4 regions of the Streptomyces sp. NPDC048514 genome follow, and region 4 is predicted to be linked to each of the others. Evidence: riboswitches for the same ligand, from Rfam matches in the RefSeq annotation. Region 4 holds a riboswitch; each other region holds the start of a gene.
The links. A riboswitch is a leader RNA that binds a small molecule or an ion and turns the genes downstream of it on or off. The one in region 4 is predicted to bind cyclic di-AMP.
Positions count from the first base shown of each region.

Region 1: it holds a riboswitch for cyclic di-AMP, as region 4 does, so the genes downstream of both, ACGFT2_RS04975 (peptidoglycan DD-metalloendopeptidase family protein) here and ACGFT2_RS09395 (NlpC/P60 family protein) in region 4, are expected to answer to the same signal.
Region 2: it holds a riboswitch for cyclic di-AMP, as region 4 does, so the genes downstream of both, ACGFT2_RS27745 (transglycosylase SLT domain-containing protein) here and ACGFT2_RS09395 (NlpC/P60 family protein) in region 4, are expected to answer to the same signal.
Region 3: it holds a riboswitch for cyclic di-AMP, as region 4 does, so the genes downstream of both, ACGFT2_RS26410 (M23 family metallopeptidase) here and ACGFT2_RS09395 (NlpC/P60 family protein) in region 4, are expected to answer to the same signal.

Region 1 is NZ_JBICWT010000002.1:475,218-477,408, reverse strand. It holds gene ACGFT2_RS04980 (alpha-galactosidase) at 1-886, shown strand, start outside; cyclic di-AMP (ydaO/yuaA leader) riboswitch at 1,199-1,361, shown strand; gene ACGFT2_RS04975 (peptidoglycan DD-metalloendopeptidase family protein) at 1,366-2,191, shown strand, end outside.
Region 2 is NZ_JBICWT010000013.1:120,681-122,871, forward strand. It holds gene ACGFT2_RS27735 (HAD family hydrolase) at 1-603, shown strand, start outside; gene ACGFT2_RS27740 (PT domain-containing protein) at 612-728, shown strand; gene ACGFT2_RS27745 (transglycosylase SLT domain-containing protein) at 842-1,342, opposite strand; cyclic di-AMP (ydaO/yuaA leader) riboswitch at 1,346-1,525, opposite strand.
Region 3 is NZ_JBICWT010000012.1:126,280-128,470, reverse strand. It holds gene ACGFT2_RS26415 (GntR family transcriptional regulator) at 1-364, opposite strand, end outside; gene ACGFT2_RS26410 (M23 family metallopeptidase) at 629-1,384, opposite strand; cyclic di-AMP (ydaO/yuaA leader) riboswitch at 1,397-1,557, opposite strand; gene ACGFT2_RS26405 (M16 family metallopeptidase) at 1,804-2,191, opposite strand, start outside.
Region 4 is NZ_JBICWT010000004.1:129,432-131,622, reverse strand. It holds gene ACGFT2_RS09395 (NlpC/P60 family protein) at 1-946, opposite strand, end outside; cyclic di-AMP (ydaO/yuaA leader) riboswitch at 954-1,125, opposite strand; gene pcrA (DNA helicase PcrA) at 1,413-2,191, shown strand, end outside.

The DNA.
Region 1 (2,191 bases), on a different contig from region 4:
CTGGGTCCAGTACCAACCGGGACGGAAGCGGACGGAATTCCGCAATCAGCTCGTCCTCAATCTCGCGCGCCCGGACGTCCAGGAGTATCTGTGGGGGCGACTGGACACCCTGCTCTCCAGCACCCCGGTCGACTACGTGAAATGGGACTTCAACCGCTGCTTCACCGACGCGGGCTGGCCGGGCGAGCCGTACCCCCAGCGGCTGTGGATCGACCACGTCCACGCCCTGTACGCCCTGCTGGACCGGTTGCGCGCCGCGCACCCCGAGGTCGCCTTCGAGTCCTGCTCGGGCGGCGGCGGCCGGATCGACCTCGGGGTGATGAGCCGCACCGATCAGGTGTGGACGTCCGACAACACCGATCCGCTGGACCGGCTCGCCATCCAGCACGGCTTCACCCAGATCCACCCCGCCCAGGTCATGGCCGCCTGGGTCACCGACAGCCCGAACACCCAGCTCAACGGCAGGGTCAGCTCGTTGCGATTCCGCTTCGTCAGCGCCATGGCCGGCGTCCTCGGCGTCGGTGGCGACCTCACGCGCTGGAGCGAGGAGGAGCTGACCGAGGCCCGGCGGTGGGTGGAGCTGTACAAGGAGATCCGCCCGGTCGTCCAGCGCGGCGAGCTGTTCCGGCTGCGGCCCCCGGCGGGCGGCTCGAGCGCCGTCCAGTACTCCCTCGGGGACGACGTGGTCGTCCTCGCATGGCTGCAGGCCCAGAGCTACGGCGAACCGGTGCCGGCGGTCCGGCTGCGCGGACTCGACCCCACCGCATCGTATGAATGCCGCGAAACGGGCGAAGTGCTGAGCGGGGCGGTCCTGCTGCACCACGGACTGCGCACCGGTCTGCGGGGTGATCTGGATGCGACGGTTCTCCGATTGAGTCGCATCTAGGTGTTCTGCCCGAATTTGTAGAGCTGGTCATGACTAGATACGGCTGGACATGAAATGAGGGTGTGTGGCGAGGTGGCGCGTGAGGAGCGTCATATCGGTGACCGAGCGTCGCGGATCACGTCCACGTAATTCCGATAAGGAAAAGGGAACTTACCGGAATGCGGGCTCGGTAATTCACGGAGGGTGACGGGGGATTCGGGTCCTCGATCTTCCGGAACGCGAACCCCGGGAATCGGCTGCTTGTTTCCGTACGTCCCGCTCGCTTACGTTCGCCCCCATCCGGACGGAACGCCGAATCCTGCCGCCGCCCGGAATTCCCACACACTTGACCCGTGTCCGGCAGGAGCGGGGGACCCACCAGGTACGACTGCCTGTCCGGTCTCCGCGACAGGCTAGGGGTGAAGCCGTGCACCGCGCGGCCGGGCAACTCCAGCCCGAACCCGACAGCTGACCTCGCAGGCGCCGGAGAGGAATGCGCCATGCCCGCGAAGGGTAAGCACCGACGTCCCAAGACCCCGCGTCTTTCCCGCTCCGTCGCCGTCGCCGGAACCGGTGGCGCCGCACTGGCCCTCCCGCTCTTCGGAGCCGTCGGGGCGCACGCCGCCACTCCGGCACACTCCGTCTCCACGAAGCCCGCGCAGTCCGTTCCGGCCACGGCGAAGAAGTCCGCGCCGCAGCAGGATCCGGCCGTGCACGCCTACACGGTGAAGGCCGGCGACTGCCTCTCGGCGATCGCCGAGAGGCAGCACGTCGGCGGCGGCTGGCACCGGCTCTACGACGACAACCGGCAGGCCGTCGGCGCCGACCCGTCGCTGATCCACCCCGGCCTGAAGCTCACGGTCGGCGGGAAGGCCGCGCAGCACAGCCCCGGGCCGGCCGCCCCGCAGCACGCCTCGGCCGCCCCGGGGCGTGTATCGGCCGCCCCGCAGCCCGCGTCGGCCAAGGCGCAGTCCCCGGCCTCCGCGAAGACCCCCCAGGCGCAGGCGGCCCCGGCTGTCGAGCCGGCCGGCTCCACCGCTCCCGCCACCGCCACCGGCTACACCCTCCCGGTGACCGGCGCCACCGTCGGCACGGGCTATCACGTGGCCGGCAGCATGTGGTCCAGCGGATACCACACCGGCGTCGACTTCGTCGTCCCGGCGGGCACCCCGCTCAAGGCCGTCGCCGCGGGCACGGTCGTCTCCGCCGGCTGGGGCGGCGCCTACGGCAACCAGGTCGTCATCAAGCTCGACGACGGCCTCTACGCCCAGTACGCGCACCTCTCGCAGCTCTCCGTCTCGGCCGGCCAGACCGTGACCGCGGGCA
Region 2 (2,191 bases), on a different contig from region 4:
CAGGGTGCCCAGGTCTACGACGCTGCCGCCGGCCGTCTGCTGTGGTCGGTCCGGCTGGACCGGGAGCTGGCGGAGACCGCGCTCGGCAAGATCGAGGCGGAGGTGGGGCAGGTCTACGCGGCCGTCGACCAGGACGGCGTGGACGGGCTCACGCTCATCGAACCCGGGTATCTGATGCCGCACCCGACGCTGCCGGCGGTCCAAGTCGCCCGGCGCGACGACCTGTGGTGCGAGCCCATCAGCAAGGTGCTGCTGCGCCACGCCACCCTGTCGGACGACGAGTTGGCGTCCGTCGCGCGCGCGGCGGTCGACTCGCTGGCGACCGTCACCATGTCGGGGCCGGGAACCGTGGAACTCCAGCCGCGCGGGGTGACCAAGGCGACCGGTCTCGCGCTTGCCGCAGAGCGGCTCGGGATCGGCGCCGAACGGGCCCTGGCCTTCGGGGACATGCCCAACGACATCCCGATGTTCCACTGGGCCGGACGAGGGGTGGCCATGGCCAACGCCCATCCCGAACTTAAGGCGGTGGCCGACGAGGTCACCTCGTCGAACGAGGACGACGGCATCGCCGTCGTCCTCGAAAGAGTCTTCCCGGCCGGCTGACCGGCCGAGTGGCCGACCGGACAGTTCGCCCGACCGAGCGGCCATCCGCCCGACCGACCGCCCAACTGACCGACCGACCAGCCGAGCGACCGGCCAACCGGCCGACAGACCGGCCAACCGGCTAACCGGCCGGCCGTCACTTCAGCGACTCGCCGTCGGTCCGGTGACCGGTGCGCGCCGGTCCGTCAGGTGCCGGTGCGCACCGGTCCGCCGGGTGAGGGGTGCCGGTCCGCGCAGGTCAGTACGCGCCGAACACGTTGTCGATCGACCCGTACCGCGCGGCCGCGTAGTTGCAGGCGGCGGTGATGTTGGCGACCGGGTCGTAGACGTTGAACGACGTTCCGGCCACGTGGTACGCGTTGAAGGTCGGGTCGATGACCTGGAGCAGGCCCTTGGACGGGATGCCCTTGGCCGCGTTGGAGTCCCAGAGGTTGATGGCCGAGGGGTTGCCCGAGGACTCCCGCATGATGTTGCGGTGGATGCCGTTGTAGGTGCCCGGGATCTTCTTCTCGGCCATGATCGCGAGCGACTCGCGGATCCAGCCGTCGAGGTTGTTCGGGTATCCGGCGAGCGTGGTGGACGGCGTGGTGGCCGTGGGAGCGGCCGCAGGAGTGGCCGCGGAGGCGCCGGTGGCGCCGATGAGCGGGAGGGCGAGCACGGCGGCACCGGTGCCGGCGACGGCGAGCTTGCGGACGAGACGGCTGGTGCGAACGCGGCGAGGCTGAGCGGCAGCAGGCATGGGGAAGTTCCTCTCCGGCGCCTGCGAGGTGAGCTGTCGGGTTCGGGCGGGGAGGTGCCCGGCCGCACTCCGGAGAGTGCGATTTCACCCCTAGCCGTTCCGGTGCGACGTATGCCGTCCGGTCCGGCGACTTACCTGGTTCCCCCGCTCCTGCCCTGCGAATGAGTTCGTCGATGGGTTACGCGGGCGGCGGCAGGATTTGGCGCTCCGCCCGACGGCCCGGAACGTATGCGAGAGCACATGTCGGGAACAAGTGCCTGATTCATACAACGCACTGTTTGACCTTGATCTGTGCCGTATGGGGTACTTGATCCTTTGCGGTTGCCAACTTCTCAACTCGCCGAGGACGTAAGGGAGAAGGGATGGCCGTGCTGGTGGAGGGGGCGAGGGGGGTGGTTGCTCCACGTGACCCAATTCACGAAATAGCAAAATGCAGCAAATCAGACATGGAGGATTAAGCCGATTCGGTCCTGAAGTCGGATTCCGGTGGAATTCGCGATACGCCCTCGGCCGTTCTCGCGCCTCATCGCCGGCCGCGGAGAGGGTGCGTAGGGGGGTGGAGAGGGGGGTGGCGGGGGTGAGTGGGGGCGGCGGGGGATCGACCGTCGCCCGGATCCGGGCGGATTGAGCCGATTCGAGCGCGCCTGGGTGCCCGCGGGGCCGGCAGGGTGGACGCCTCCGTTGTGGGCCGGCGTTACTCCGCTCACCTTCGGATTCGCGACAAGCAGTGTGTACTGCTGTTAAGTCGATAGATATCTGTTCGTATCAGCCGATCAGCACCATACCGGTCATGATCCGATACCGCCCGGGCTGGACCGGTGGGCGCTATCGGTGATCGAAAGAGGACCG
Region 3 (2,191 bases), on a different contig from region 4:
CCTCGCCGCCACCCCTCCTGGCCCGCTCCTGACCCAGCCTGACCAGGCCGCGCAGCACTTTGAGGTGCGCCTCCGTACGCCGCTGCGCGGCCCGGCAGGCGCCGAGCGGCTCCAGGAGCATGCGCATCTCCAGCAGGTCGGCGGCCTCCTGCTCGGTGGGCTCGGCCACGCACGCGCCCGCGTGCCGGCGGGTCACCACGAACCCCTCCGCCTCCAGGGTGCGCAGGGCCTCGCGGACGGGGACACGCGAGACGCCGTAGCGGCGGGCCAGGACTTCCTCGGTGAGGCGGCCGCCGCGCTCGTGGACGCCGGCGACGATGTCGTCCCTGATCGCCGTGCACACCGAGTGCGCCGGAATACGCATGCCCGACCTCCGTCTTAATTACCGTGAAACGTCGACGATGGACGTGTGTTCCGCGACTCTATTCCAATGCGCGGGAATTTCCGACGGCAGACCGGAATCCATGGATATTTTTTGGCCAGCGGGGCCGGCGAACCTTGCCGAAAACGGCGAAAGCCCCGGCTCGTGAGCCGGGGCTTTCGGATGCCGCGCGGACGGCGCGTCGGACCTACACGCCAGGCCCGGGCGGAGGTGCCGGACGTACGCGCCGGGCCCGGGCGGATCGATCTAGACGTTCACGCCGTGCTTGCGGAGGTAGGCGACGGGGTCGATGTCGGAGCCGTAGTCGGGGCTCGTGCGGGCCTCGAAGTGGAGGTGCGGGCCGGTGACGTTGCCGGTCGCGCCGGACAGGCCGATCTGCTGGCCCGGGACGACCTTCTGGCCCACGGTGACCCCGATGGACGACAGGTGACCGTACTGGGTGTACGTCCCGTCGGCCATCCGGATCACGATCTGGTTGCCGTACGCCCCGCCCCAGCCGGTGGACTCGACGGTGCCGGAGCCGACCGCGTGGACGGTCGTGCCGCTGGCCGCGTGGAAGTCGATGCCGGTGTGCGAGCCGGAGGACCACAGCGAGCTGCTGGCCTGGTAGCCCGTGGAGACGTAGGACTGCGCTATCGGGGCGACGAACGCGTTCAGGCGCTTGCGCTCGGCCTCGCGGGCCGCACGTTCCTTGGCCTCACGCTCCAGCTTCACCCTCTCGGCGGCCGCCTTGGCCGCGGCCTGCTCGGCCGCCTTCTGCTCGGCGGCCTGCCGCTGGGCGTCCGCCTGCGCGTCGATCTGCTCGGCCACGTCGTCGCTCACGGCGATGACGGGCGTGAGGCCGGTCTGCTCCACGGGGTTCTCGGCGGCGAGCGCCGGGGAGGCGGCGAGGGTGCCGATGACACCGGTGGTGGTGAGGGCCGCGATACCGGCCGCCTGAGCGGTGGTGCGCTTGACCCGGCCGGGCTTGCGATGCTTCCCGGTGGCGCACATGAACGCCATGAAGTGGCTGGTCCTTTCCTTCCCTCTCGCCTACCGGGTTAGCTGACGGGTTCGGAGCAGGAAGGTCTCCTACGGGCCCCCTCGCTCACGCGCGGGCGCCCGATTCACCCCAGGGACGATGGGTCCCCGGCTCCCCTGGCTCGCGCCGTACGGGGACTCGGCGATGACTGTCCGGTGCCGCGGGTGCGGCGCGGTGCCTGACGAACAGCCTGCATGACCGTACGGATCCCGGCTTTCGATCCTCAAACGGATCCGGTCTTTTGTAGCGCATCCCACAGGGCAGACAGGAAACCTCCGTCCCAAATCGGGCATCTGGGAGAGGGAGTGGAACAGCTTGGGGCCCTGACGATCCGTAGGTCGTCAGGGCCCCACGCGCGCGTTGCCGCTCCTCGGCGGCGACGGTTGCTCCGCGGCGACGGCTACTCGGCGGCGACGACGGTGACTTCGCCGATGCCCAGCGCCTCGACGGGAGCCTTGATCTGGGACGCGTCACCGACGAGGACGGTCACCAGCCGGTCCACCGGGAAGGCGTTGACGGCGGCCGCGGTGGCCTCCACCGTGCCCGTCGCGGCCAGCCGCTGGTACATCGTCGCCTGGAAGTCGTCGGGCAGGTGCTGCTCGACCTGGTCGGCCAGGGTGCTCGCCACGGCCGCCGCGGTCTCGTACTTGAGCGGTGCCACCCCGACCAGGTTCTGCACGGCGACGTCCCGCTCTGCGTCGGTCAGACCCTCCGCCGCGAGCGTGCGCAGCACCTTCCACAGGTCGTCCAGCGCCGGACCGGTGTTGGGGGTGTCCACCGAGCCGCTG
Region 4 (2,191 bases):
CGAAGGCGACCGCCTTCTCGGCCTTGGTGACCGGCCGCGTCGCCGAGCTCGGGTACGCCGGAGCCGGAGCCGTGACCGGGGTGACAGTCAGGGCCGGGGTGACGGTCAGGGCCGGGTACGGCAGCGCGGCGGGCGTCGCGACGCGGGGAGCGGGCGCGCCCCGTCCGTCGTTCTCCCGGGCCGTGTGCCGGAACAGCAACTCGCGCGTGACCGAGAGCTTGCGCTGTACGGCGGCCTTCGCGGCCTTGACGTCGTAGTCCGGGGCGGTGGCCTTGGCGTCCTGATCCAGGGTGGTGGCCTTCGGGGCGCGGTCCGCCGTGGCGGCTCTCGTCGCGCGGTCCGCGACGGGGACGCGAGCGGCGCGTTCCGGGGCGATGGCGGCGGCGGTGGCCCCGGCCTCGGGGCCGGGGGTGCCGGCCCCCGCCGCGGTCACGTCGTACCACGACGCTGCCGTTGCCTGCGTTGCCTGCGTTGCCTGCGTTGCCTGCGTTGCCTGTGTTGCTCCCGCGCTCCGGGCGGCTCTGCCCCGCTCGGCCGCGTTCTTCACGCGCGAGGCGAGCCGGTTCATCACCCTGTTCTGGGCGAAGTGGTCCTGCGGATACCCCGCGAGCAGTGAGGTGGCCGCGTCCGGGTCGGCCGCGAACGGATCCCGCGCCTCGCGCGCCTTGGCGAGCCGGGCCGCGCGCTGGGCCTCCGCCTGGCGGGTCTCATCGGCGCGGGCCCGGTGCCGGGCCGCCGGTTCCTCCTCCGATGGCGCGTCGGCCAGGCGGTACAGCTCGTCGATCTTCTTCTCGATCTCCTCCGGGCTCGGCCTGCCGTCGTCGGCGGGCGCGGCCTCGGCCGTCTGGGACAGGACGGCCACGGAGGTGAGGGCGGCAGTGGCGAGAACGGGGCCGCGCAGGCCCGGTCCAGTGCCGCCGGGGCGCGGCTTGCGGTGCGACGCCAAGGGAGGCGACTCCTTCCAACATGCCGCCTACCGGGTTAGCTGTCGGGTTCGGGCGGGTGCTTCGGAAGGGTTGCCCTACGGCGTCGTCCCGTGCGGGAGTCGGCCGATTCACCCCAGGAACGGTGGGTCCCCGGCTCCGGGCACCGTGCGGGGCGCGCCGGACTCGGCGGAGGCCGTTCGGCCCGGCGAGGTTCGCCGGAGAGGGGTCGTACGGCCTGACGGAAACCTAACCAACTCGTGTGACTCCTGTGAAGGTTGGTGTGCGGTATGTCCGATACATTTCTGTGACCTGGGGGAGGTTTCACACGCCCGTGACCAGGTGCTTCCGCAGCGTGAGGGGATGATCGGTCCCCGGCGGGGCGACGGCCGGCGCTCCGGGACGATGTCCGATAGCGGACTGCGCCCGCGGGCCGTGTTCCGGGGACCGGGACCGGTTGTCGGTGGGGCGCCCTAGACTCGGAGAGCGATGAGCAGCCTCTTTGACGACAGCTTCCTGGCGAACCTCCAAGCCCCACGCGGGCGCGAGGAGGAACCCCCGCCACCCGAGGACGATCACGCTCCGGAGCCGGTTCCGGACGATCTGTTCGGCGGGAAGTTCGACGTGCCCCCGGACCGGGACGCCTACTACCGGGACGGCGCCCCGCGCCCCGTCATCGACGCGGCGGCCCTGCTGGCGGGGCTGAACGACAACCAGCGCGCCGCGGTCGTGCACGCCGGCTCCCCGCTGCTCATCGTCGCCGGCGCCGGCTCCGGCAAGACGCGCGTGCTCACCCACCGCATCGCCCACCTGCTCGCCGAGCGGGGCGTGCACCCCGGCCAGATCCTCGCGATCACCTTCACCAACAAGGCCGCGGGCGAGATGAAGGAGCGCGTCGAGCACCTCGTCGGCCCGCGCGCCAACGCGATGTGGGTGATGACCTTCCACAGCGCCTGTGTGCGGATCCTGCGACGCGAGTCGAAGAAGCTCGGCTTCACCTCCTCGTTCTCGATCTACGACGCGGCCGACAGCAAGCGCCTGATGGCACTGGTCTGCCGCGATCTGGACCTCGACCCCAAGCGCTTCCCGCCCAAGTCCTTCAGCGCCAAGATCAGCAATCTGAAGAACGAGCTGATCGACGAGGAGGACTTCGCCGCCCAGGCCACCGACGGCTTCGAGAAGACCCTCGCCCAGGCCTACGCGATGTACCAGTCGCGGCTGCGCGAGGCGAACGCGCTGGACTTCGACGACCTGATCATGACGACGGT